Variovorax paradoxus: one gene and its partners. Each later gene encodes a partner of the first gene's protein in a complex. Links are inferred from orthologs where the notes say so. Each region holds a gene or a part of one and is shown in the gene's direction. Other genes may lie near its edges. The genes, in order: accD, GFK26_RS26380, accC and accB.

The links.
Region 2: the proteins of accD (region 1) and GFK26_RS26380 are in contact, whole or in part, in a solved structure (PDB 8UXZ), measured with the Escherichia coli proteins. The link is inferred for Variovorax paradoxus from one-to-one orthologs.
Region 3: the proteins of accD (region 1) and accC are in contact, whole or in part, in a solved structure (PDB 8UXZ), measured with the Escherichia coli proteins. The link is inferred for Variovorax paradoxus from one-to-one orthologs.
Region 4: the proteins of accD (region 1) and accB are in contact, whole or in part, in a solved structure (PDB 8UXZ), measured with the Escherichia coli proteins. The link is inferred for Variovorax paradoxus from one-to-one orthologs.

Annotation. Positions count from the first base shown.
Region 1 is NZ_CP045644.1:3,072,176-3,080,053, reverse strand. Bases 4,706-7,567 are described here. They hold accD (acetyl-CoA carboxylase, carboxyltransferase subunit beta), read left to right. Parts: upstream 4,706-5,631; coding sequence 5,632-6,504; downstream 6,505-7,567. Other genes in these bases: GFK26_RS14040 (LON peptidase substrate-binding domain-containing protein), read left to right, coding at 7,199-7,567; GFK26_RS14045 (YggT family protein), read right to left, coding at 6,589-7,149; trpA (tryptophan synthase subunit alpha), read left to right, coding at 4,706-5,540. Also shown: GFK26_RS14075 (FimV/HubP family polar landmark protein), read left to right, coding at 1-1,773; tRNA pseudouridine(38-40) synthase TruA, read left to right, coding at 1,805-2,629; GFK26_RS14065 (phosphoribosylanthranilate isomerase), read left to right, coding at 2,626-3,360; trpB (tryptophan synthase subunit beta), read left to right, coding at 3,409-4,695; more of trpA, read left to right, coding at 4,695-4,705; more of GFK26_RS14040, read left to right, coding at 7,568-7,843.
Region 2 is NZ_CP045644.1:5,703,497-5,711,302, reverse strand. Bases 2,809-5,598 are described here. They hold GFK26_RS26380 (acetyl-CoA carboxylase carboxyltransferase subunit alpha), read left to right. Parts: upstream 2,809-3,608; coding sequence 3,609-4,589; downstream 4,590-5,598. Other genes in these bases: tilS (tRNA lysidine(34) synthetase TilS), read left to right, coding at 4,611-5,588; GFK26_RS26385 (DNA-3-methyladenine glycosylase family protein), read left to right, coding at 2,919-3,590; cysS (cysteine--tRNA ligase), read left to right, coding at 2,809-2,922. Also shown: GFK26_RS26405 (peptidylprolyl isomerase), read right to left, coding at 1-45; GFK26_RS26400 (peptidylprolyl isomerase), read right to left, coding at 69-665; GFK26_RS26395 (tetratricopeptide repeat protein), read right to left, coding at 763-1,353; more of cysS, read left to right, coding at 1,546-2,808; GFK26_RS26370 (aspartate kinase), read left to right, coding at 5,644-6,912; GFK26_RS26360 (hypothetical protein), read right to left, coding at 7,153-7,374; GFK26_RS26355 (hypothetical protein), read right to left, coding at 7,404-7,679. UniProt on the Escherichia coli protein: Component of the acetyl coenzyme A carboxylase (ACC) complex. First, biotin carboxylase catalyzes the carboxylation of biotin on its carrier protein (BCCP) and then the CO(2) group is transferred by the carboxyltransferase to acetyl-CoA to form malonyl-CoA.
Region 3 is NZ_CP045644.1:448,536-456,546, reverse strand. What follows is about bases 1-2,995. They hold accC (acetyl-CoA carboxylase biotin carboxylase subunit), read left to right. Parts: upstream 1-820; coding sequence 821-2,170; downstream 2,171-2,995. Other genes in these bases: prmA (50S ribosomal protein L11 methyltransferase), read left to right, coding at 2,194-2,995; accB (acetyl-CoA carboxylase biotin carboxyl carrier protein), read left to right, coding at 360-818; GFK26_RS02010 (TlpA family protein disulfide reductase), read left to right, coding at 1-258. In the rest of the region: more of prmA, read left to right, coding at 2,996-3,084; GFK26_RS01990 (zinc-ribbon and DUF3426 domain-containing protein), read left to right, coding at 3,167-4,546; GFK26_RS01985 (carbohydrate kinase family protein), read left to right, coding at 4,605-5,507; GFK26_RS01980 (histone H1-like DNA-binding protein), read right to left, coding at 5,622-6,182; GFK26_RS01975 (ribonucleotide-diphosphate reductase subunit beta), read right to left, coding at 6,382-7,572; GFK26_RS01970 (ribonucleoside-diphosphate reductase subunit alpha), read right to left, coding at 7,792-8,011. UniProt on the Escherichia coli protein: This protein is a component of the acetyl coenzyme A carboxylase complex; first, biotin carboxylase catalyzes the carboxylation of the carrier protein and then the transcarboxylase transfers the carboxyl group to form malonyl-CoA.
Region 4 is NZ_CP045644.1:454,459-457,467, reverse strand. Bases 120-3,009 are described here. They hold accB (acetyl-CoA carboxylase biotin carboxyl carrier protein), read left to right. Parts: upstream 120-1,280; coding sequence 1,281-1,739; downstream 1,740-3,009. Other genes in these bases: accC (acetyl-CoA carboxylase biotin carboxylase subunit), read left to right, coding at 1,742-3,009; GFK26_RS02010 (TlpA family protein disulfide reductase), read left to right, coding at 619-1,179; GFK26_RS02015 (hypothetical protein), read left to right, coding at 120-618. In the rest of the region: more of GFK26_RS02015, read left to right, coding at 22-119. UniProt on the Escherichia coli protein: This protein is a component of the acetyl coenzyme A carboxylase complex; first, biotin carboxylase catalyzes the carboxylation of the carrier protein and then the transcarboxylase transfers the carboxyl group to form malonyl-CoA.

The DNA of each region.
Region 1 (7,878 bases):
GCCAGCGCCCCCGACAAGCTCACAGTGTCGCAAGGCAACGCCGCCGCGCGCGCCGCCGACGAAAAGGTTGCGCAGGCCCGCCAGGCGCAGGACAGCAGCAACCGCGTCGCCGAACTCACGAAGAACATCAACGAGCTGAACAAGCTCAAGGCCGGTGCGGGTACCGGCACCGGATCGTCCGCTGCTGCTGCACCTGCAACGCCGGCCACCACGCCCGGCGTTGCCGTTCCCGCGCCTCTGACCGGCGCCACGACGCCGTCGCCGGCGGTCACGGCAGGACCTGCGCCCGTCGCAGCGCCTGCAGCTGCCGCCACCGCACCGGCAACGCCAGCTCCGGCCACTGCACCAGCCGCTCCCACGGCAACGCCCCCTGTCGCCGCGGCCTCTGCTGCTGCACCCGCCGCAGCAGCCACACCGTCCGCCACCGACGCGGCCGCCCTCCCAGCGGCAGCCGCTGCCAGCGCTGCGGCCGCTGCAGCCCCCGTCGTCGCGCCCAAGCCCGTGGTGAAGGCCGCTCCGCCGCCGCCCCCGCCGGAGCGCAGCTTCCTCGACGAATTGCTCGACAACCCGCTGATGCTCGCCGGCGCCGCGCTGATCGCGCTGCTGATCGGCTTCCTGCTGTACCGCGTGCTGGGCCGCCGCCGCGAAGAGATGAGCGAAAGCGTGTTCCTCGAGAGCCGCATTCCCAAGGACTCGTTCTTCGGCGCCAGCGGCGGTGAATCGGTCGACACCAAGAACCGCGGCGACTCCACTGTGTCGTCACTCTCGTACTCGCCGAGCCAACTCGACGCGGGCGATGTCGATCCGGTCGCCGAAGCCGACGTCTACCTCGCCTATGGCCGCGACCTGCAGGCCGAGGAAATCCTGCGTGAAGCGCTGCGCCTGAACCCGGACCGCACCGCCATCCATCTCAAGCTGCTCGAGATCCATGCCAAGCGCCGCGACGTGCGCGCCTTCGACGGCCTGGCCACCGAAGTGCACAAGCTCACCAACGGCGCGGGCTCCGAATGGAACCGCGTGGTCGACATGGGCAAGGACCTCGATCCGGGCAACCCGCTGTACGAATCGGGCACGGGCAGCACCGCACGTGGCGCGAGCCAGGCCGAAACCGCCGCGTTTGCCGGGGCATTGGCAGCCGCCGCCAAGCCGGCCGCCGCCCCCGTCGTGGCACCGCCGCCGCCTCCTGCCGCACCGCCCGTCGCGTCGGCACCGCCGGCCTTCATGCCTTCGGTCGCGCCGCTGGACTTCGACCTCGACCTGACCCAGCCGCCGGCACCGGCGCCCGCTCCTGTGGGCGCCAGCCTGCCGAAGTCGGTCTATGCGCCGGCGCCCGCACCGGCCCCGCTGAGCAACGGCCACGCCGCAGCACCTGTCGACCTCGAGAATGATTTCGACACCGCCCCCGGCGCGCTGACCGCCAACACGCGCCCCTCGTCACTCAGCGACGCGGAGCACAACACCCGCCCGGCCATGCTGCGCGACACGCTGCCCGCCGATTCGGGCTTTATCGAGTTCGACATGAGCGCACTCGCCGGACTGCCGGCCCGCTCTGCCGCTGCCGAAGCACCGCGCTCTGCGGCTGTGGCCACCTCGCCGTCCGAACTGGACGACGACGGCGACGACAACCCGCACGCCGTGAAGCTCTCGCTGGCGCGCGAACTGCAGGCCATCGGCGACGTCGAAGGCGCGCGCTCGCTGGTCGAGGAAGTCGAAGCCGAAAGCGCTGGCGAGCTCAAGTCGCAAGCCAAGCAACTGCTCGCCGAACTGCGCTGAGCCTGTTGCCGACTGCCCTTCTGATCGCTTCGTGAGGCTGGCACTCGGCATCCGCTACAACGGCCAGGCATATGAGGGCTGGCAGAGCCAGCGCTCGGGCCGCACGGTGCAGGACAAGCTCGAAGCCGCCCTCGCGAAGTTCGCCGGGCTGCCCGCCGGCAGCAGAGTCACCACGCTGTGCGCCGGCCGCACCGACGCCGGCGTGCACGGGCTCATGCAGGTGGTGCACTTCGACACCGACATCGAACGCGACCCTTTCTCCTGGATGCGCGGCACCAACCGCTACCTGCCCGACGACATCGCGGTGCAGTGGGCGCACCCGGTGCCCGCCGAATTCCATTGCCGCGCCAGTGCCCTGGCGCGTCGCTACGTCTACGTGCTCTCGCAATCGCCCGTGCGGCCCAGCCTCGATGCGGGCCGGGTCGGCTGGTCGATGTACGCGCTCGACGGCGACGCGATGCGCGCCGCGGCGGCACTGCTCGTCGGCCGGCACGATTTCAGCTCGTTCCGCGCCTCGGCCTGCCAGGCCCTCTCGCCGGTCAAGGACCTGCGGCGCCTCGAAATTTCGCGCGTGGGCGACGGCGAGCGCTGCCGCTGGCACTTCGAGTTCGAGGCCGACGCCTTCCTGCACCACATGATCCGCAACCTGATGGGCAGCCTCGTGCGCATCGGCCGCGGCGACGAGCGGCCCGAATGGATCACCGAGGTGCTCGAAGCGCGCAGCCGCAAGGTGGCGGCGCCCACCTTCTCCGCCGACGGCCTGTACTTCCTCGGCCCGTTGTACGACGCCAAGTGGGGTCTGCCGGCCGAGGCCACGTTCCAGGGCGACCGGGCTTCGTATGATGGCCCGCCATGACATCCCCCGCCCTCCTCGCCCCGCGCACCCGCATCAAGATCTGTGGCCTCACGCGTGAGGCCGACGTGGACGCGGCGGTCGAGGCCGGCGCCGACGCGATCGGTTTCGTGCTCTACCCGAAGAGCCCGCGCGCCGTGAGCGCCGAGCGCGCCGCCGAACTGGCCTCGCGCCTGCCGCCCTTCATCACGCCCGTGCTGCTGTTCGTCAATGCAGATGCTCCCGAAGTCATAGCATCGCTGGCCCGTGTGCCGGGCGCCATGGCGCAATTTCACGGGGAAGAAACGCCCGAACAATGTGAGGAAGCCACCGGTCCGGGGGGCTTTCGTTACATGCGCGCCGCCCGCATTCCGCTCGGTGCGGCCGGGGCCGGCTTCGACCTCGTAAAATACGCGTCCGATTACTCCCACGCCCAGGCCATCCTGCTCGACGCCCATGTCGAAGGTTATGGCGGAGGCGGCAAGGCTTTCGATTGGTCACTTCTTCCACCCGCCGTCGACGCTCACCTCGTCTTGAGTGGTGGGCTCACACCTGCAAACGTGAGCGATGGCATTCACAGCCTGCGGACGCGCTGCAAGACGCTGTCCGTTGATGTGAGCTCGGGCGTCGAAATCGACGGTCCCGGGCACAAGGGCCTCAAGGACGCCGGAAAGATCCGGGCATTCGTCGCCGCCGTGAGAGCCGCAGATGCGGTCAAAGCCTCGGCAGCCGACGCTTCGTCCTTCTCCAGTTAGCCGCCGCACCCGATCGCGATTCGGGCCGCGGCCCATCGATCGAGAACCATGCAAAGCCAATTCCAGGACTACCAGCAACCCGACGCCAGCGGCCACTTCGGCCCCTACGGCGGCACCTTCGCGAGCGAAACGCTCACCCACGCGATCAACGAGCTGCGCGACGCGTACGCCAAGTTCAAGGACGACCCGGCCTTCCTGGCCGAGTTCCACTACGAGCTGAAGCACTTCGTCGGCCGCCCCTCGCCGATCTACCACGCCGCGCGCACCAGCCGCGAAATGGGCGGCGCGCAGATCTACCTGAAGCGCGAAGACCTCAACCACACCGGCGCGCACAAGATCAACAACGTGATCGGCCAGGCGATGCTCGCGCGCCGCATGGGCAAGCCCCGCGTGATCGCCGAGACCGGCGCCGGCCAGCACGGCGTGGCCACCGCCACCATCTGTGCGCGCTACGGCCTCGAATGCGTGGTCTACATGGGCAGCCAGGACGTGAAGCGCCAGAGCCCCAATGTCTACCGCATGAACCTGCTGGGCGCGACCGTCGTGCCCGTTGAATCGGGCAGCAAGACGCTGAAAGACGCGCTCAACGAAGCCATGCGCGACTGGGTCACCAACGTCGAAAACACCTTCTACATCATCGGCACGGTGGCGGGCCCGCACCCCTACCCGACGATGGTGCGCGACTTCCAGAGCGTGATCGGCACCGAGTGCATCGCTCAGATGCCCGCCATGCTCGCGGCCAACGGCATCACCGGTGAAGCCGAGGGCAAGCAGCCCGACGTGGTGGTGGCCTGCGTGGGCGGCGGCAGCAATGCGATCGGCATCTTCCACCCCTACATTCCGTTCGCGGGCACGCGCCTCATCGGCGTGGAAGCGGCCGGCGAAGGACTGGACAGCGGCAAGCACGCCGCCTCGATCCTGCGCGGCAGCCCGGGCGTGCTGCACGGCAACCGCACCTACCTGCTGCAGAACGACGACGGCCAGATCACCGAAACGCACAGCATCAGCGCCGGCCTCGACTACCCCGGCGTGGGCCCAGAGCACGCGCACCTGGCCGACATCGGCCGCGCCGAATACGTCGGCATCACCGACATGGAGGCGCTCGAAGCCTTCCACTACCTGTGCCGCACGGAGGGCATCATTCCCGCGCTCGAATCCAGCCACGCCGTGGCCTACGCCCTGAAGCTCGCCAAGACCATGCGCCCCGACCAGTCGATCCTCGTGAACCTCTCGGGCCGCGGCGACAAGGACATCGGCACCGTCGCCGACCTGTCGGGTGTCGACTTCTACGACCGGCCCTCGATGCGCGGTCTGAGCGTGAAGGGAGGCAAGTGATGAGCCGCATTGCCGCCAAGTTCCAGACCCTGCAAACGCAGGGCCGTCGCGCGCTGATCCCTTACGTCACCGCCGGTTTCCCCTTCGCCGACATCACGCCCGAACTCATGCACGGCATGGTCGAGGCCGGAGCCGACGTGATCGAGCTGGGCGTGCCCTTCTCCGACCCGATGGCCGACGGTCCCGTGATCCAGAAGGCCGGTGAAGCCGCGCTGGCATTGGGGGTGGGCATGAAGCAGGTGCTCGCCATGGTGGCGGCGTTCCGCGCCCAGGACACGACCACGCCGGTCGTGCTCATGGGTTATGCCAACCCGGTCGAGCGCTACGACCTCGTGCACGGCAAGAAGGCCTTCATCCGCGACGCGGCCGCGGCCGGCGTCGACGGCCTGCTGGTCGTCGACTATCCGCCCGAGGAATGCGAGGACTTCGCCGCCGACCTGAAGGCTGCCGGCATCGACCTGATCTTCCTGCTGGCCCCCACGAGCACCGCCGAGCGCATGGCGCAGGTGGCGCGCATCGCGAGCGGCTACGTGTACTACGTGTCGCTCAAGGGCGTGACCGGTGCCGGCCACCTCGACACCGAGGCGGTCGGACGCATGATCCCGCGCATCCGCGAGCACGTGAGCATTCCGGTCGGCGTGGGCTTCGGCATCCGCGACGCGCGCACGGCGCAGGCCGTCGGCTCGGCGGCGGACGCCGTGGTCATCGGCACCAAGATCATTCAACTCATCGAAGACCAGCCCCGCGAAAACGTGGTGCCCACGGTGCGCGAATTCCTGGCCGGCATCCGCGAGGCGCTCGACGCCCTGCCGGCTGCTACCGCCAAGAACGCGGCTGGCCGATAATCGCCACTGCCCTCAACCCCAACCTCTCTCCCGTGCGGGAGAGGGGAGCTAAGTGTCAGGAAGGCTTCCTTCCTGAGAAATTCGGAGTCCCATGAGCTGGCTTGAAAAACTGCTACCCGCCAAGATCGCACAAACCGACCCGTCCGAGCGCCGCCAGGTGCCCGAGGGCCTGTGGATCAAATGCCCGGCCTGCGAGACCGTTCTGTACAAGACCGACCTCGAGCACAACCAGAACGTCTGCCCCAGCTGCAGCCACCACCACCGCATCGGCGCCCGCGCGCGCCTGGATGCCTTTTTGGACGCCGAAGGCCGCTACGAAGTCGGCCAAGAAGTGCTGCCGGTCGATGCCCTGAAGTTCAAGGACAGCCGCAAGTACCCCGAGCGCCTGAAGGAAGCCCTGGAGAACACCGGCGAGACCGACGCACTGGTCGTGCTGGGCGGCTCCGTCCACAGCATCAGCGTGGTCGTGGCCTGCTTCGAGTTCGAGTTCATGGGCGGCTCCATGGGCAGCGTGGTCGGCGAGCGCTTCGTGCGCGGCGTCGAAACGGCCATCGAGCAGAAGGTGCCCTTCATCTGCTTCACCGCCACCGGCGGCGCGCGCATGCAGGAAGGCCTGCTCTCGCTGATGCAGATGGCCAAGACCAACGCCGCGCTCACGCGCCTGGCGAAGAAGGGCCTGCCCTACATCAGCGTGCTGACCGACCCGACCATGGGCGGCGTGAGCGCCGGCTTTGCTTTCGTGGGCGACGTGGTGATCGCCGAGCCCAAGGCGCTGATCGGCTTTGCCGGCCCGCGCGTGATCGAATCGACCGTGCGCGTGACTCTGCCCGAAGGCTTCCAGCGCGCCGAGTTCCTGCAGACCAAGGGCGCGATCGACTTCATCAGCGACCGCCGCGAACTGCGCAAGACCATCGCCAGCACGCTGGCCATGCTGCTGCGCCAGCCGGCCGACGCGGTGCTCTGACCCTCACCTGAGCTTAGGCTCCGGCCTGAACGCCCGCACGCTGTGAAAGGCGATGCGGGCGTTTTGCTTTGCGGCGTGACGCCCTCAGGCGCCAAGTCGGAACGCGAAGACCAGCAGGTTGCCCAGCACGATCGCCACCACCTGCAGCACCACGATGGCGGCCAGCGGCGACAGGTCGACCCCGCCGATCAGCGGAATGAAGCGACGGAAGGGCCGCACCAGCGGCTCGGCCAGGCGCGAGATCAGGTCGAGCAGCATCGGCGACGCGCCCGGAATCCACGACAGCACCGCGTACACCACCAGCAGCGCCGTGAGGCCCGACACCGCGAGCTGCAGCAGGCCGACCAGCGAAACCAGCGGCAGCGCCGTGATTCGCATCAGGCTGCCGGCCAGCAGCCACAGCACCAAAAATTTGAGCATCACCAGCAGCCAGGCCGCGATCAGGCTTGCGAGGTCCCAGCGCTTCACGGCGGGCACGATGCGCCGCAGCGGCAGCACGATCCAGTCGGTGATGGCAAACACGAAACGCCCCAGCGGATTGCCGAAGGGCACGCGGTGGTATTGCATGTACAGGCGCAGCAGGCAGGCGCCGCCAAGCAGGCCGACGATCACGTCGAGAAGAAACGAAGGAATCTGATAGAGCATGGAACGCAGCCGTGAGCGGAATGCGATGATAGCCACGCAAGGTTCTTCGATGACGACACAACCCCTTCTGCATTCACTGCCATTGTTCCCGCTCGGTACGGTGCTCTTCCCCGGCGGACTGCTGCCCTTGCGCATCTTCGAGGTCCGCTACCTCGACATGATCGGCAAGTGCCGCAAGGCCGGTGTCCCCTTCGGCGTGGTCAGCCTGACGAGCGGCACCGAGGTCCGCAAGGCCGGTGCCGAAGCCGAAAGCTTTGCCGCCGTCGGCACGCTCGCCGACATCCACGCGTTCGACGCCCCGCAAAGCGGCCTGTTGCAGATCGAATGCGTCGGCACGACGCGCTTTCGCGTGCGCCACAGCGCGCTGCAGAAGAACGGCCTCTGGATCGCCGAGGTCGAAGCCGTCGCCGACGACCTCGCGCTCGATATTCCCGACGACCTGCGCCATACCGCCACCGCGCTGCGCCGCCTCGTCGACACCCTCGAAGCGCGCCGCCACGCCCAAGGCGACACGGTGCGCCTGCCGATCCGCGCGCCCTACCGCTTCGACGATTGCGGCTGGGTGGCGAACCGCTGGTGCGAACTGGTGCCGATGCAGGTCGCGCTGAAGCAGCGCCTGATGGAGCTCGACAGCCCGCTGATGCGCCTCGAACTGGTCAGCGACCTGCTGGCGCGCACCGGTATCACTGAATAGTTTGCTTCTTTTTTCATAGCGTGCTGCGCAGAATT
Region 2 (7,806 bases), 2.6 Mb from region 1 along the record:
GACGCCGTAGTTCTTGATGTGCAGTTCGACTTGGGGATTGCTCATGGGATAGCTCCTTCTACGGAAATTTACTTCGCCAGCGTGGCGGACTTGATGGTGAGGGTTTCGACGGGCACGTTCTGCATGCCGCCCTTGTTGCCGGTCTGCACGGCGCGGATCTTGTCGACCACGTCGGTCCCGGCGACGACCTTGCCGAACACGGTGTAGCCGTAGCCGTCGGGGTTGGGTGCGTTCAGCGAGTCGTTGTTCTTCACGTTGATGAAGAACTGCGAGGTGGCCGAATTCGGGTTGCCGGTGCGGGCCATCGCGATCGTGTACTTGTCGTTCTTCAGGCCGTTGTTGGCCTCGAGCGGGATCGGCGGGCGCGTGGGCTTTTGCTGCAGGTCGGCCGTGAAGCCGCCGCCCTGGATCATGAAGCCGTCGATGACGCGGTGGAACACCGTGCCGTCGTAGTGCTTGTCCTTGACGTACTGCAAAAAGTTTTCGACCGTCTTGGGGGCCTTGGCCGCATCGAGCTCGACCACGATGTCACCCGCCGAGGTAGCGAGCTTGACGCGCGGCGCGGCCTGCTGGGCGTGCGCGCCGGCGGCGGCACCGAAGGCCAGGGCGGCAGCCAGGGCAAGGGCGCCGCGGCGGCTGAAACGGGAAAGTGCAGAGGTCGTCAAATGAGGCTCCGTGTGCGGGTGGAGGGGAGGGCAGTGGGCCTGCGATGGCGCAGGTTGGGAGGCAACTGTGTGCGCACCACCGGATTGCAAGAGGTGGTTACTTCGTCGTACGGCCCACAGGCTTGCGCACCTCGGGCGGCGCCGCCGGCAGCACGGCCGCGTCGGCCGCGGCCTTGGGCGTGAAGATCTGGCGGATCAGCGAGAGCTTGGGCGCCACGCTTGCGTTGGTGGTGGCGAACTGCTGGGCGCGCTGGTATTCCTGGGCTGCCAGGCGTGCGTACACGTCGCCGAGGTTTTCGTGCGCGGTGGCGTAGTTGGGGCTGAGCTTGAGCGCGGTTTCGAGCGCGGCGCGGGCCTGGTCGAACTTGCTCTGCGAGGCGTACAGCGCCGCGAGGTTGTTGTAGGGCTCGGGCAGTTCCGGGAAGTCTTGCGTGAGCTGCGTGAACGCGGTGATCGCCTCGGCGGCCTTGTTCTGCTCGGTGAGGATCACGCCCCGCAGGAAACGCATCTGCGGGTCGCGCGGCTTGCCGGCGATGTAGGTGTCGGCCTTGGCGAGCGCCTCGGCGGCCTTGCCCTGGCGCAGCAACAGGTTGACGTCGTCGTAGTCGTTGGCGTGCGCGGCAAAGCCCCACAGACCGAACAGCAGTGCAAAGGCGAGGGGGAGTTTGGAGAACACGGCGTGCTTCATGAAGTCTCGGCAGGATGGGGGGAGCGGGCCTGGAGAACACCCGGGTGCTGCGCGGCGGCAGCCGTTTATACTGCGTCGCATTGTAGCCGAGGGGCCACGTCGAACCCCTCGTAGCCACGCCCCCCGTCACCCCTGAAATACACCGTTGCTCGCCCGTACCGCACGTGCGCGAATCAACGCTTTCCGAGTCCCATGAGTCTGCGCATCTACAACACGCTGTCGCGTGAATTGGAGGAATTCTCCCCCCTGCAACCTGGGCAGGTTCGCATGTACGTATGCGGCATGACGGTCTACGACCTGTGCCACATCGGCCATGCCCGCATGATGATGGCGTTCGATGTGGTGCAGCGCTGGCTGCGTGCCAGCGGTTATGCCGTGACCTACGTGCGCAACATCACCGACATCGACGACAAGATCATTGCCCGCGCGGTCCAGCGCGGCATCACGATCCGCGCGCTGACCGACGAGGTGATCGCGGCCATGCACGAGGACATCGGTGCGCTGCGCATCGAGCCGCCCACCATCGAGCCGCGCGCCACCGAATACGTGCCGCAGATGCTCGGCATCATCGAGACACTGGAGCGCAAGGGCCTGGCCTACCGTTCGGACAACGGTGACGTGAACTACGCGGTGCGCAAGTTCCCCGGCTACGGCAAGCTCTCGGGCAAGTCGCTCGACGAACTGCACGCGGGCGAACGCGTCGCGGTGCTCGACGGCAAACAAGACCCGCTCGACTTCGTGCTCTGGAAATCCGCCAAGCCGACGGAGCCCGACGACGCCAAGTGGGAGAGCCCCTTCGGCACCGGCCGTCCGGGCTGGCACATCGAGTGCTCGGCCATGAGCTGCGCCACGCTCGGCGAAACCTTCGACATCCACGGCGGTGGCGCCGACCTGCAGTTCCCGCATCACGAGAACGAAATTGCGCAGAGCGAAGGCGCCAACGGCAAGCCGCTCTCGCGCTTCTGGGTGCACAACGGCTTCGTGCGCGTGGACAACGAGAAGATGTCCAAGAGCCTGGGCAACTTCTTCACCATCCGCGAAGTGCTGCAGAAGTACGACGCCGAAAGCCTGCGTTTCTTCCTGGTGCGCACGCATTACCGCAGCGCGCTGAACTACAGCGACGCGCACCTCGACGACGCGCGCAACTCGCTCAAGCGCCTGTACACCGCGCTCGACCTGGTGGCGCCCGCGACCGTGGCCATCGACTGGACGCAGCCCCACGCCGCACGTTTCAAGGCGGCGATGGACGAAGACTTCGGCACGCCCGAAGCCATCGCCGTGCTGTTCGAGCTGGCCGGCGAAGTCAATCGCACGAAGTCCGCCGACACCGCAGGCCTGCTGAAGGCATTGGCCGGCACGTTGGGGCTGCTGCAAGGCGACCCGAAGGCGTTTCTGCAAGCCGGCACCACGCTCGACGAAGCCACCATCCAGTCGAAGATCGACGCACGTGCGGCGGCCAAGGCGGCGAAGAATTTCGCCGAGGCCGATCGCATTCGCCAGGAACTCCTCGAGCAGGGCATCGTGCTCAAGGATTCGCCCACGGGAACGACCTGGGCGGCTGCACAGTGAACGGAACGACCAACCCCGTACCCGCAACCCAGCAGACCAGCGTGCGCATCTACACGCCGGACTATTGGGAGGAAGCCTGCAAGCACCTGGCCAAGAAAGACCGCGTGATGAAGCGGCTCATTCCGAAGTTCGGCGAGGCCTGCCTCGAGTCGCGCGGCGACGCCTTCACCACGCTGGCGCGCAGCATCGTGGGCCAGCAGATCTCGGTGAAGGCCGCGCAGACGACCTGGGACAAGTTCGCCACGCTGCCGCGCAAGCTGACGCCGGCCAACGTGCTCAAGCTCAAGGTCGACGACATGCGCGGCGCCGGGCTGTCGGCGCGCAAGATCGAGTACCTGGTCGACCTGGCCCTGAATTTCGATTCGGGCACCGTGCATGTCGACCGCTGGCAAGACATGTCGGACGAGCTCATCATCGAAGAACTCGTGGCCATCCGCGGCATCAGCCGCTGGACTGCCGAGATGTTCCTCATCTTCCACCTGATGCGCCCGAACGTGCTGCCGGTCGACGACCAGGGCCTGCTCAATGGCATCAGCGTGAATTATTTTTCGGGCGACCCGGTCAGCCGCAGCGATGCCCGTGACGTCGCCGTGGCCTGGGCGCCGTATTGCAGCGTGGCGACTTGGTATATTTGGCGATCGCTGGACCCCGTGCCGGTCGCATATTGAACAAAACAGGAGAAGACGTTGGCGAAACGAACCTTCCTCGACTTCGAGCAGCCCATTGCTGAACTCGAAACAAAAATCGAAGAACTGCGCTATGTACAGACCGAATCGGCGGTCGACATCTCGGAAGAAATCGATCAGCTTGGCAAGAAAAGCCAGCAGCTCACCAAGGACATCTACAGCGACCTGACGCCCTGGCAGATCACCAAGATCGCGCGGCATCCGGAACGCCCGTACACGCTCGACTACGTCAACGAAATCTTCACTGACTTCGTCGAGCTGCATGGTGACCGTCATTTCTCGGACGACCTGTCGATCGTCGGTGGCTTGGCGCGCTTCAACGGCGTGCCCTGCATGGTGCTGGGTCACCAGAAGGGCCGCGACACGAAGGAGCGCACCGCGCGCAACTTCGGCATGAGCAAGCCCGAGGGCTACCGCAAGGCGCTGCGCCTCATGAAGACGGCCGAAAAATTCAAGCTGCCGGTGTTCACCTTCGTGGACACGCCCGGTGCCTACCCCGGCATCGACGCGGAAGAGCGCGGTCAGTCGGAAGCCATCGGCCGCAACATCTTCGAGATGGCGCAGCTCGAGGTACCCATCATCGTCACCATCATCGGTGAAGGCGGTTCGGGCGGCGCGCTGGCCATTTCGGTCGGCGACCAGCTCGTGATGTTGCAGTACTCGATCTACTCCGTGATCAGCCCCGAAGGCTGCGCGTCCATTCTCTGGAAGACCAGCGACAAGGCGCAGGAAGCCGCGGATGCACTGGGCATCACGGCACACCGCCTGAAGGCGCTGGGCCTGGTCGACAAGATCGTCAACGAACCCGTCGGCGGCGCGCACCGCGACCATCGCCAGATGGCCGCGTTCCTCAAGCGCGCGCTCAACGACGCCTTCCGCCAGGTCAGCGACCTGAAGACGAAGGAACTGCTGGACCGCCGCTACGAGCGCCTGCAGAGCTATGGCCGGTTCAACGACACCAAGGCCGACATCAGCCGCTGAGCGGCTTTTCCTTTTTCGATCATGAGCGAAGCCTTCGAACGCGCCATGGCCGCGTTCGAACCGGCCTGCCTGCCGCTGGCCGTCGGCTTCAGCGGCGGTGCAGATTCGACCGCCTTGCTCGCAGCCTGCGCGGCGCGTTGGCCGGGGCAGGTGATCGCCTTTCACGTGCACCACGGCCTGCAGGCCGCGGCCGACGACTTCGAGCGGCAATGCGCGCAGGTCTGTGAACGACTCGGTGTGCCGTTGGTGACGCACCGGGTCGACGCGCGGCATGCCTCAGGCGACAGTCCTGAGGATGCGGCGCGACGCGCACGCTACCAAGCCTATGCAGCCATGGCGCAAGCTGATGGGGCGCGGCCTGCCGTGTCGTCCATCGCGCTGGGGCACCATGCCGATGACCAGATCGAAACGCTGCTGCTGGCGTTGTCCCGCGGCGCCGGCCTGCCGGGCCTGGCTGCCATGCCCGTGCATGCCGTGCGCGACGGATTGAACATCCACCGACCGCTGCTCACAGTGCCGGCGGCCGACATCCGAGGCTGGCTTGCGCACCAGCAGCTGCCGTGGATCGAAGACCCGAGCAATGCCGATGCGCGCTACACCCGCAATCGCATTCGCGCCGTGCTGCTTCCCGCATTAGCAGAGGCTTTTCCACAGTTCCGTGCCACTTTCGCGCGCAGCATCGGCCACGCGGCGCAAGCGCAGCAACTGCTGGGCGAACTGGCGGCGCAAGACCTCGCCATCGTGGGCGAGCCGCCGCAGATCCGGCCGCTGCAGTCGCTGTCCCGCGCGCGGCAGGCCAACGTGCTGCGCCACTGGCTGATGCGGTCGCATGGCTGCGCACCGAGCGCGGCGCAGCTCGACCAACTGCTGGGCCAGGTCCGTGCCTGCACCACGCGCGGCCACCGCATCCACCTCAAGGTGGGCGCAGGCTTTGTCGAGCGAAGGGGCGACCAGCTGCATTGGTACAATGCCCCGCCCTCGCTGAAGACTTCGCTCTGACGGCTTGCAGGGCGCCGCTGTCCAAGCGGCCCTTTATCTTTCTCTGATTTCATCCATGGCATTGATCGTTCACAAATATGGCGGCACGTCGATGGGCTCGACCGAGCGCATCCGCAACGTCGCCAAGCGCGTCGCCAAATGGGCGCGTGCGGGCCACCAGATGATCGTGGTGCCCAGCGCCATGAGCGGCGAAACCAACCGCCTGCTCGGTCTTGCCAAGGAGCTCTCACCGGGCAAACCCGGCGTGGCCTATCACCGCGAACTCGACATGCTCGCCTCCACCGGCGAACAGGCCTCGTCGGCGCTGCTGGCGATGGCGCTGCAGGCCGAGGGCGTGGAATCGGTGAGCTACGCGGGCTGGCAGGTGTCGGTGCGCACCGACAACTCGTACACCAAGGCCCGCATCGAGAGCATCGACGACGCCAAGGTGCGCGCCGACCTTGAGGCCGGCCGCGTCGTGGTCATCACCGGCTTTCAGGGCGTGGACGACGAGGGCAACATCACCACGCTCGGCCGTGGCGGCAGCGACACCTCGGCCGTGGCCATCGCAGCGGCCATGAAGGCCAGCGAGTGCCTGATCTTCACCGACGTCGATGGCGTCTACACCACCGACCCGCGCGTCGAGCCCGATGCGCGCCGCCTGACCACCGTGAGCTTCGAAGAGATGCTCGAGATGGCCAGCCTCGGCTCCAAGGTGCTGCAAATCCGCTCGGTGGAATTTGCCGGCAAGTACAAGGTGCCGCTGCGCGTGCTTTCGAGCTTCACGCCGTGGGACATCGACATCAATGAAGAGGCCAAGTCCGGCACGCTGATCACTTTCGAGGAAGACGAAAACATGGAACAAGCCGTCGTATCCGGCATCGCATTCAATCGCGACGAAGCCAAGATCTCGGTGCTCGGTGTGCCCGACAAGCCGGGCATCGCGTATCACATCCTCGGTGCCGTGGCAGACGCCAACATCGAGGTCGATGTGATCATCCAGAACCTCAGCAAGGACGGCAAGACCGACTTCAGCTTCACGGTGCATCGCAACGAGTTCGCGCGCACGGTCGAGCTGCTCGAGTCGAAGGTGATGCCTTCGTTGGGCGCCACCGAAATCGTGGGCGACACCAAGATCTGCAAGGTCAGCATCGTGGGCATCGGCATGCGCAGCCACGTGGGTGTGGCCAGCAAGATGTTCCGTGTGTTGAGCGAAGAGGGCATCAACATCCAGATGATCTCGACGAGCGAAATCAAGACCTCGGTCGTGATCGATGAAAAATATATGGAATTGGCCGTGCGCGCGCTGCATAAAGCGTTCGATCTCGACCAACCGACCGCTTAAGTAATGGCATAATTGCGGTTGCTTTCAGGAACTGTGACCGAGTGGCCGAAGGTGCTCCCCTGCTAAGGGAGTATGGGGTGTAGAGCCTCATCGAGGGTTCGAATCCCTCCGGTTCCGCCAGGATTGGCTTCCTGATCACTTTGCAGTGATCAAACAGCCCTTAAGAGCCCCGCCAGTCGGGGCTTTTTTGCGTCTGCTCGCAACGCACGTCACTCCCGCCAAAAAGGCGAGGCGATGTCTTCAGGACGGCTGCGGTACCAGCGCGGACAGCGTCGCGATCGGCGCTGTGCCCACATGCAATTCGCAAGGATCGCAAGGCACGGCAATCTGCCGCCCGTCGAAGCGCACGCGCACATGCGGATAGGTCGCTCCAGTGATCGTGCCCGGGCGGCCTTCGCTGATGACGCGATCCCCGCGATGGAATGTTCGGCCGAAGCGAAGCCTGATTTTTTCAAAGCTCATTTCAGAGTCTCCTGGAGTGCATCCGATGCTCAGCGCGAAGTGTCGGATTCGATCGGAGGCCGGACCAGCGTCGCGGCCGTGTCTTGAAGGATCAACGCGTGGTCCGGGTCGTGGCTGAGGTAGGGGCTGGTCATCAACTGGCCGATCAGCCGGTCGAAGTGGAAGCGGACCTTCGCCGGCTCGGGGTGCGCGGCGTACAGGGCACGCAGCATCGAGACGATGGCGCTGATCTGCGTGGTCAGGACTTCCATGGAACCCAGGCGGCCCGCCGCTTCGAAAACTGCTTGTTGGTCTGAGGGGGGCATCTTGGCCTCCTTTTTGGGGCGTTGGAATGTCCAACGTGAAAAGAGGCTTAAAGGATTACTTTTGAAGAAAAACTCCCCAAAATTGGGGATGTCTGGCCTTCTATTCGTGACTTATGTCACGAATTTT
Region 3 (8,011 bases), 2.6 Mb from region 1 along the record:
AACGGCTGGCAAGTTGTAGGCTTGGCCATTGATCAACCGAGTGCCGTGCGCAAGTTCCTGCAGCGCACGCCCGTCACTTACCCGACCGCATTGGCCGGGTTGCAGGGCATGGAACTGGTCAAGAATCTGGGTAACACTGGGGGCGGCCTGCCGTTCACCTTGGTACTCCACGGCGACGGTTCGGTACTGGCTCGTAAAATGGGCAAGCTTGAAACCACCGACCTGGACGCTTGGCGACGCCAACTTGTTCACGGTTAGAATTTAAATACACAAGCTGGCGTTAGACGCCAAACGCCGAAAATCGACGGTTTTCGGTCAAGTTCTTTCCTAAAGACCGGCAAAGCTGGCACTGGAGTCCCATGGATCTGCGCAAACTCAAGACACTGATCGATCTGGTGTCCGAATCGAATATTTCCGAACTGGAAATCACCGAAACCGAAGGCAAGGTCCGCATCGTCAAGGGTGGCGGTGCCGCCCCCGTGCAGTACGTGCAGACCCTGGCCGCCGCGCCCGCTGTTGCAGCGCCCGTGGCTGGTGCTGCCGCCCCGGCCGCCGCGGCCCCCGCCGTCGAAGCCGCCCCGAGCGGCCATGCCGTGAAGTCGCCGATGGTCGGCACCTTCTACCGTTCGTCCAGCCCCGGTGCTGCGGCCTTCGTCGAAGTCGGCAGCAAGGTGAACGAGGGCGACACGGTCTGCATCATCGAGGCGATGAAGATCCTCAACGAAATCGAGGCCGACAAGTCCGGCACGGTCACGCAGATCCTCGGCGAAAACGGCCAGGCGGTCGAATACGGCCAGCCGCTGTTCATCATCGAGTAAGCATGTTCAAGAAGATTCTGGTCGCCAATCGCGGCGAGATTGCCCTTCGGATCCAGCGTGCCTGCAGCGAGATGGGCATCAAGGCCGTGATGGTCTATTCCGAGGCTGATCGCGACGCCAAGTACGTCAAGCTGGCACAGGAAGCCGTCTGCATCGGCCCCGCGCCGTCAGGCCTGAGCTACCTCAACATGCCGGCCATCATCTCGGCCGCCGAGGTGACGGACGCCGAAGCCATTCACCCCGGCTACGGTTTCCTCAGCGAGAACGCCAATTTCGCCGAACGCGTGGAGCAAAGCGGCTTCCAGTTCATCGGCCCGACGCCCGACAACATCCGCACGATGGGTGACAAGGTCTCGGCCAAGCAGGCCATGATCAAGGCCGGCGTGCCTTGCGTGCCCGGCTCGGAAGGCGAACTGTCCGACGACGCCGCCACCAACAAGCGCATCGCCCGCGCGATCGGCTACCCGGTCATCATCAAGGCGGCAGGCGGCGGCGGTGGTCGCGGCATGCGCGTGGTGCACACCGAGGCGGCGCTGGTCAACGCGATCCAGATGACCAAGGCGGAAGCCGGCGCGGCCTTCAACAATCCGGCCGTGTACATGGAGAAGTTTCTCCAGAACCCGCGCCACATCGAAATCCAGATCCTCGCGGACAAGCACAAGAACGCCGTCTACCTGGGCGAGCGCGACTGCTCCATGCAGCGCCGCCACCAGAAGGTGATCGAGGAATCGCCGGCCCCCGGCATTCCGCGCAAGCTGATCGAGAAGATCGGCGAGCGCTGTGCAGCCGCCTGCAAGAAGATCGGCTACCGCGGCGCCGGCACCTTCGAGTTCCTGTACGAAAACGGCGAGTTCTACTTCATCGAGATGAACACGCGCGTGCAGGTGGAGCATCCGGTGACGGAGTTCACCACCGGCATCGACATCGTGAAGACGCAGATCATGGTCGCCGCGGGCGAGAAGCTGCCGTTCACGCAGCGCCAGATCGAGATGCGCGGCCACGCCATCGAAGTGCGCATCAACGCCGAAGACCCGTGGAAGTTCACACCGTCGCCGGGCCGCATCACCATGTGGCACCCGCCGGGCGGCCCGGGCGTTCGCGTCGACTCGCACGTGTACACCAACTACTTCGTGCCCCCGAACTACGACTCGATGATCGGCAAGATCATCGTGTACGGCGACACGCGCGAACAGGCCATGGCGCGCATGCGCACGGCCCTGAACGAGACCGTGATCGAAGGCATCCAGACCAACATGCCGCTGCACCGCGAGCTGATGGTCGACGCCAAGTTCATGAGCGGCGGCACGAACATCCATTACCTCGAAGAGTGGCTCGCAGCGCACAAGCGCTGAGTCCACGCGCGAAAACGCCCTGTATGTTTGAACTCCGCCTGATGGCGCCGGAAGACCGGGTCGAATGGCTCGGCGACGCGCTCGACGCACTCGATGCGCTGAGCGTGTCGGTCGAAGACGCCGACGCGCAGACCGATGCCGAGCAGGCCCTGTTCGGCGAGCCCGGCATGCCGCCGCCCAAGGAGGGTTGGCAGCGTTCGCGCGTGATCGCGCTGTTCCCCGATGAAGCTGCTGCCAACGAGGCCGCCTCGGTGCTCGCGCTGCAGGACCTCTTCGGCGGTTGTGCGGTGCTCGGCGTGGCGTCGGTGCCCGATCAGGACTGGGTGCGGCTCACGCAATCGCAGTTCGCGCCGGTCGAGATCACGCCCGAGTTCTGGATCGTGCCCACCTGGCACGAGCCACCGGCACAAGCCAGGCAGGTGATCCGGCTCGACCCGGGCCTGGCCTTCGGCACCGGCACGCACCCGACCACGCGCATGTGCCTGCGCTGGATCGCGACGCAAGGCGAGGGCGCTTTTGCCGACCAGCGCGTGCTCGACTACGGCTGCGGCTCCGGCATCCTGGCCATCGGTGCAGCGAAGTTCGGCGCGCGCACCATCGACGCCGTCGACATCGACGAGGCCGCGGTCTCCTCGACCCGCCTCAACGCCGAAGCCAACAGCGTGCAACTGAACGCCGGCCTGCCTGAAGCGGCCAAGGGCGAGTACCAGACGGTGCTCGCCAACATCCTCGCGACGCCGCTCAAGGTGCTGGCGCCGCTGCTGCGCAGCCACGTGGCCGCCGGCGGTTCGCTGGTGCTGGCCGGCATCCTCGAGCGCCAGGCCGACGAGCTGAAGGCAGCCTATGCGCCCTACGCCGCGCTCGAAGTCAGCGACACCGAGGACGGCTGGATCCTCATGACCGCGCGCTGCTGAAGCGCGCGGCCGGGCGCTCGCGCTGCGGGCGCCCCGGGCGCCTGCCTGAGTGGCGAGGGCCCAACCCTACAATCGCCCCGTCATGAGCCTCGTCACGCGTTGCCCCGCCTGCACCACCACCTTCAAGGTGGTGCGCGACCAGCTTCGCATCTCGGACGGTTGGGTGCGCTGCGGCCGTTGCAGCCATGTGTTCGATGCCACGCTCGACCTGCAGGATGCGCCCGATGGTGCTGCGTCCGCGCCTGCGGCGCCGGCACCCGCACCGGCCTCTTCGCCGATGGCTTCTATGGCCGCACTGGTGGCGTCTTTCGAGGATGCGCGCATCGACCTGACGGCGGTGCCAGCAGCAGTCGAGGAAGCAGACTTTCTCGACGACGAGTCCGAGCCGCAAGCGCCAACGCCTGCGCCTCACGACGAGGCGGGCCTGTCGACCGCTGCCGCGGCGCCGGCCGCGCCGCCCCTGCCTTTCTCGCTGACGCTGCCCGCGCACGGACTTTCTGCAGACGAGCCCTGGTCCGATCTTGACACCCGAGAACCCGCATGGCGTCCGCCCGCGAGTTCGCTGCCGCCGTTTCCGAACATCGACCTGAACCTCGGCGCACCGCCGCCCGCGTCGCCGTCGCCTGCGCCGCCCTTGCCCAACCTGCCGCGCAGTTCCGCGCTGCGCGGGCTGGTCGCAGCGACCGGTGAGGACGACGACGGCGCGGCTGGAGAGCGTGAGCAGGAAGAAAAAGACCACGACCAGCTCCTGATCCAGAAGGCGCTGCGCCGCGCGCGCGCCAAGTCGGCCAAGATCGCGAACGCCAAGGCCCGCGATGCGCAACAGCACGAAGCGGCGGTCGCGCCGCTGCCCGGCCCCGGCATCCGTGCCGAAGGCGAGCCCGACTTCTCGCTCTCCGCAACCTTCGAGGCGCCCGAGGACCATCCCTTCGCCGAAGAAGAGGAGCCGGTCGAAAAGTCTCTCGGCTTCTGGCAACGCAAGGGCACGCGTCGCCTGATCGCGGTGTTGGCCGTGCTCGCGGCGTTGATCCTCATCGTGCAGGTGGTTCGCCATGAACGCGACGGCATCGTGGCGCGTCAGCCGAACCTGCGGCCGGCCCTGTCGGCGCTGTGCCAGTACACCGGCTGCGAGCTCGCGCCACTGCGCCAGATTGGCGACATCGTGATCGAAGGCGCGGCCTTCGCGCGCGAGAAGAGCGGCGGCAACGACTACCGGCTGAGCTTCACCTTGCGCAATGCGGCGACCGTGCCGCTCGCCATGCCGGCCATCGAACTGTCGCTGCTCGACTCGCAGGAGCAGGCTGTCGTGCGGCGCGTGCTGACACCGACCGACTACGGCGCGCCCGGCGTGCTGGCCGCGCGTGCCGACCGTGCGGCCTCGCTGCCGCTGACCCTGTCGGCCAGCGAAGCAGCGGCGTTGCCGCCGATCGCGGGCTACCGCGTCGAAGCTTTCTATCCCTGAGCGGAGCGCCGACACGCGCGCCGTTCGTTCCCTTTTTCATCCAACCTACGGTCCACCCATGGCAGCAGTGATTTGCGGTTCCCTCGCGTTCGACACCATCATGACTTTCGAGGGCCGGTTCGCCGACCAGATCCTTCCGGACCAGCTGCACATCCTGAATGTGTCGTTCCTGGTGCCGGGCCTGCGTCGTGACTTCGGCGGCTGCGCCGGCAACATCGCCTACAGCCTCAATGCACTCGGCGGCACGGCACTGCCGATGGCCACGCTGGGCAGCGACGGCGCCGACTACGCCGAGCGCATGCGCACGCTGGGCATCAGCACGGAGTTCGTGCGTCAGCTCGACGACACCTTCACCGCGCAGGCGATGATCATGAACGACACGGACAACAACCAGATCACGGCGTTCCACCCCGGCGCGATGCAGCAGGCGCACGTCACGAAGGTGGTGGCGCGCGAAGACATCAAGCTCGGCATCATCGCGCCCGATGGCCGCGACGCGATGCTGCAGCACGCCGAGCAATTCGCCGCCGCCGGCATTCCCTTCGTGTTCGATCCGGGCCAGGGCCTTCCGATGTTCGACGGCGACGCGCTGCGTCACTTCATCGAGCTCGCGAGCTGGGTTGTGGTCAACGACTACGAAGGCAAGATGCTGTCGCAGCGCACCGGCTGGAGCCTGGCCGAGATCTCGCAGCGCGTGCGCGGTCTCGTGGTCACCCTGGCTGCTGAGGGCTGTGAGGTGTGGACGAAGGGTGAACGCGAGCACGTGCCCGGCGTGACGCCCACAGCGGTGATCGAGCCCACGGGTTGCGGCGACGCATGGCGCGGCGGCCTGCTGTACGGCCTGGAAAAGGAATGGCCGCTGGCGCGCTGCGCAGCGCTCGGCAATCGCATCGGCGCGCTCAAGATTGCGCAACGCGGACCGCAGAACTACCAGATCGATCGCGCCACGCTCGACCTGTGATTCGCTGACGTGCCTGCATTGCTTCGGCGATGCGGCAAATAGCGGCGCCCATGAAAAAAGCCCGGCACCTTGCGGTGCCGGGCTTTGTGCCTTTCAGGGCCGCTGAGAATTCACTCAGGGCTTGCTGGCCGTCGGAAACGGCCAAGCCGCCTGGGGATTCAGCGTCGTTTGCGCCGCAGGGGCAGGCGCTACGGCAGCCTTCGCAGGCGCGGCGGCCTTCTTGGCAGCAGGCTTCTTGGCAGCAGCGGCAGGCTTGGCAGCGGGCTTTTTCGCGGCTTTCTTGGCGGCTGCCTTTTTGGCAGGAGCCTTCTTGGCGGCAGCCTTCTTCGCAGGGGCCTTCTTGGCAGCAGCCTTCTTGGCAGGCGCCTTCTTCGCTACGGCCTTCTTGGCTGGCGCCTTCTTGGCGGCGGCCTTCTTTGCCGGAGCCTTCTTGGCAGCGGCCTTCTTCGCCGGTGCAGCCTTCTTCGCTACGACCTTCTTGGCAGCAACCTTCTTGGCCGCGACCTTCTTTGCCGGAGCCTTCTTCGCTACGACCTTCTTGGCGACAGCCTTCTTAGCCGGAGCCTTCTTGGCAGCGACCTTCTTTGCCGGAGCCTTCTTCGCGGCGACAGCCTTCTTTGCCGGAGCCTTCTTTGCAGCGACCTTCTTGGTCGGCGCTTTCTTTGCAGTTGCCATTTCTATTTCTCCTTGATCAAGTTGAAAAAATCAACCTATTGAAGCACTCCACGCGCGTTGGGAGCGTGAAGTGATTCATGGCGTTGGAATCTGAGCTCCAGCACCATGAACACCTGAGCCCTCGTCCATGCCGCGCTCTGTGGCGCAGTCGGTGGCAAGGGCAATTCTTGAATTCATGAATTGTTGTGTATCGAAAAATTCAATCCCAGGAGAGCGCACCACCCGACTGGTACTCGATCACGCGGGTTTCGAAAAAGTTGCGCTCTTTCTTCAGGTCAATCATTTCGCTCATCCAGGGGAACGGGTTTTCCTCGTTCGGGAAGAGCGTTTCGAGGCCGATCTGCTGCGCGCGCCGGTTGGCGATGTAGCGCAGGTAGCCCTTGAACATGGAGGCGTTCATGCCGAGCACGCCGCGCGGCATGGTGTCTTCGGCGTATTTGTATTCGAGCTCGACGGCCTTCATGAAGAGGTCCTTGATCTCGGCCTTGAACTCTGCAGTCCACAGGCCGGGATTCTCGAGCTTGAGCTGGTTGATCAGGTCGATGCCGAAATTGCAGTGCATCGACTCGTCGCGCAGGATGTACTGGTACTGCTCGGCGGCGCCGGTCATCTTGTTCTGGCGGCCCAGCGCAAGGATCTGCGTGAAGCCGACGTAGAAGAAGAGGCCTTCCATCAGGCAGGCGAACACGATGAGCGACTTGAGCAGCGTCTGGTCGGTCTCGTGCGTGCCGGTCTTGAAGAGCGGGTCGCTGATGGCGTCGATGAACGGGAGCAGGAACTGGTCCTTCTCGCGGATCGACTGCACTTCGTTGTAGGCGTTGAAGATCTCGCTTTCGTCCAGGCCGAGCGACTCGACGATGTACTGGTACGCGTGCGTGTGGATCGCTTCCTCGAAGGCCTGGCGCAGCAGGAACTGGCGGCACTCGGGGGCCGTGATGTGGCGGTAGGTGCCCAGCACGATGTTGTTGGCGGCCAGCGAGTCGGCGGTCACGAAGAAGCCGAGGTTGCGCTTGACGATGCGGCGTTCGTCTTCGGTCAGGCCGTTCGGGTCTTTCCACAACGCGATGTCGCGCGTCATGTTCACTTCCTGCGGCATCCAGTGGTTGGCGCAGGTGGCGAGGTACTTTTCCCAGGCCCACTTGTACTTGAACGGCACCAGCTGGTTGACGTCGGTCTGGCCGTTGATGATGCGCTTGTCGGAAGCCTTGACGCGCTGGCCTGCAGCGGCGGCCACCGGTGCGGTGGCAGTGGCGGGTTGTGCAAGCGACGAAGTCGGAGCGGCGACCGCGCGACCTGCGGAAGAACCGCTGGTCGATGCGTGGTGCTGCTGCAATCCTTGTTGCATATCCTTTGGTAAGGAGGGCTTGACTTCTTCGTCCCAGGTCAACATAGAAAAATCCAATGCGCAATTATCGGAGCAACGATGTGAGTTGCAAAGTGCTCGTTCACATCGTGCGCCATTTATGGGGTTGTTATGTTGCTCGCATGCATCGCGCGACGTCAGTCAATGCCTTGATTGATTGAACGTCGCGCGCTTTTCGCTTTCGCTTTTGCGAGCACCTCGCTGATCGATCGAAGCGTCTTTTTTCAATGACGCTTCACTTGCACATCACTGGCAGGCTTCGCAGGTCGGATCGTCGACACCGCAGAACGCGATGTCGGTGGCGGGCATCGCGCTCATCTGTGCCTTCGCTGCAGCAGCGGCGGCTTCGAGTGCACTCATGCCCGAGGGTGCGTCGTTGCCCGACGACACCGCGTTGAGACGGCCCGATTGCACCGTCGACTTTTCAGCGTGCGTCGCGCTCTGCGTGCGCAGGTAGTACGTGGTC
Region 4 (3,009 bases), 2.6 Mb from region 1 along the record:
CGCAGCGGGCAAAATGCCCCGATGGACACGTCCAAGCGTGAAATCGCAGCCGTTGCCGCCCGACTCGTCGTCGAGGAGGGGCTCGAGTACGGCCCGGCCAAGCGTCGGGCGCTGCGCGAACTCGGCCTTCCGACGCGCACCGCGCTGCCCAACAATGACGAGGTCGAGGCCGAGGTGCGCGACTACATCGCGCTCTTCTGCGCCGACACCCAGCCCCAGGAACTGCACGCGCTGCGTCTGCTCGCGCTCGAATGGATGGAGCGCATGGCCGTGTTCCGGCCGCATGTCGGCGGCGCCGTCTGGCACGGCACGGCCACACGTTTGTCAGACATTTATATTCAATTGTTCTGCGATGATTCCAAGTCGGCCGAAATCGCCCTGATCGATCACCACGTGGACTACGAGCCGCGCATGGTGACCGGCTTCCATGGCGAGCAGGTCGAAGCCCTCAGCGTCCACGCGCCGAGCCGGGCGCTGGGCGAGGAAATCGGGGTGCACCTGCTGGTGTACGACCTCGATGACCTGCGCGGCGCCCTCAAGCCCGACGCCCAGGGGCGAGCGCCGCGCGGCGACCTGAACGCGCTGCGCCGACGCATTGAACAAGAAAAGGACCAGTGAATGACTTCAACGCCCACACGACGCGGCATGCTGTATGCCGGCGTGGCGGCAGTCGCTGCCGCGGCCGGCGTGGCCGGCGCCTGGTGGCGGGAGCGCAATGACAGCGGCGTGGCGGCCAAAGGCGGCGAAAAGCTCGATGCGGCCATGTTCTGGGACCAGCGTTTCGAGCGCCCCGAAGGCGGCGAGCTGGCCCTGACGAGCCTGCGCGGCAAGCCCGTGCTGCTCAACTTCTGGGCCACGTGGTGCCCACCCTGCGTCGAAGAAATGCCGATGATCGACGCCTTTTTCCGTGAACATGGTGCCAACGGCTGGCAAGTTGTAGGCTTGGCCATTGATCAACCGAGTGCCGTGCGCAAGTTCCTGCAGCGCACGCCCGTCACTTACCCGACCGCATTGGCCGGGTTGCAGGGCATGGAACTGGTCAAGAATCTGGGTAACACTGGGGGCGGCCTGCCGTTCACCTTGGTACTCCACGGCGACGGTTCGGTACTGGCTCGTAAAATGGGCAAGCTTGAAACCACCGACCTGGACGCTTGGCGACGCCAACTTGTTCACGGTTAGAATTTAAATACACAAGCTGGCGTTAGACGCCAAACGCCGAAAATCGACGGTTTTCGGTCAAGTTCTTTCCTAAAGACCGGCAAAGCTGGCACTGGAGTCCCATGGATCTGCGCAAACTCAAGACACTGATCGATCTGGTGTCCGAATCGAATATTTCCGAACTGGAAATCACCGAAACCGAAGGCAAGGTCCGCATCGTCAAGGGTGGCGGTGCCGCCCCCGTGCAGTACGTGCAGACCCTGGCCGCCGCGCCCGCTGTTGCAGCGCCCGTGGCTGGTGCTGCCGCCCCGGCCGCCGCGGCCCCCGCCGTCGAAGCCGCCCCGAGCGGCCATGCCGTGAAGTCGCCGATGGTCGGCACCTTCTACCGTTCGTCCAGCCCCGGTGCTGCGGCCTTCGTCGAAGTCGGCAGCAAGGTGAACGAGGGCGACACGGTCTGCATCATCGAGGCGATGAAGATCCTCAACGAAATCGAGGCCGACAAGTCCGGCACGGTCACGCAGATCCTCGGCGAAAACGGCCAGGCGGTCGAATACGGCCAGCCGCTGTTCATCATCGAGTAAGCATGTTCAAGAAGATTCTGGTCGCCAATCGCGGCGAGATTGCCCTTCGGATCCAGCGTGCCTGCAGCGAGATGGGCATCAAGGCCGTGATGGTCTATTCCGAGGCTGATCGCGACGCCAAGTACGTCAAGCTGGCACAGGAAGCCGTCTGCATCGGCCCCGCGCCGTCAGGCCTGAGCTACCTCAACATGCCGGCCATCATCTCGGCCGCCGAGGTGACGGACGCCGAAGCCATTCACCCCGGCTACGGTTTCCTCAGCGAGAACGCCAATTTCGCCGAACGCGTGGAGCAAAGCGGCTTCCAGTTCATCGGCCCGACGCCCGACAACATCCGCACGATGGGTGACAAGGTCTCGGCCAAGCAGGCCATGATCAAGGCCGGCGTGCCTTGCGTGCCCGGCTCGGAAGGCGAACTGTCCGACGACGCCGCCACCAACAAGCGCATCGCCCGCGCGATCGGCTACCCGGTCATCATCAAGGCGGCAGGCGGCGGCGGTGGTCGCGGCATGCGCGTGGTGCACACCGAGGCGGCGCTGGTCAACGCGATCCAGATGACCAAGGCGGAAGCCGGCGCGGCCTTCAACAATCCGGCCGTGTACATGGAGAAGTTTCTCCAGAACCCGCGCCACATCGAAATCCAGATCCTCGCGGACAAGCACAAGAACGCCGTCTACCTGGGCGAGCGCGACTGCTCCATGCAGCGCCGCCACCAGAAGGTGATCGAGGAATCGCCGGCCCCCGGCATTCCGCGCAAGCTGATCGAGAAGATCGGCGAGCGCTGTGCAGCCGCCTGCAAGAAGATCGGCTACCGCGGCGCCGGCACCTTCGAGTTCCTGTACGAAAACGGCGAGTTCTACTTCATCGAGATGAACACGCGCGTGCAGGTGGAGCATCCGGTGACGGAGTTCACCACCGGCATCGACATCGTGAAGACGCAGATCATGGTCGCCGCGGGCGAGAAGCTGCCGTTCACGCAGCGCCAGATCGAGATGCGCGGCCACGCCATCGAAGTGCGCATCAACGCCGAAGACCCGTGGAAGTTCACACCGTCGCCGGGCCGCATCACCATGTGGCACCCGCCGGGCGGCCCGGGCGTTCGCGTCGACTCGCACGTGTACACCAACTACTTCGTGCCCCCGAACTACGACTCGATGATCGGCAAGATCATCGTGTACGGCGACACGCGCGAACAGGCCATGGCGCGCATGCGCACGGCCCTGAACGAGACCGTGATCGAAGGCATCCAGACCAACATGCCGCTGCACCGCGA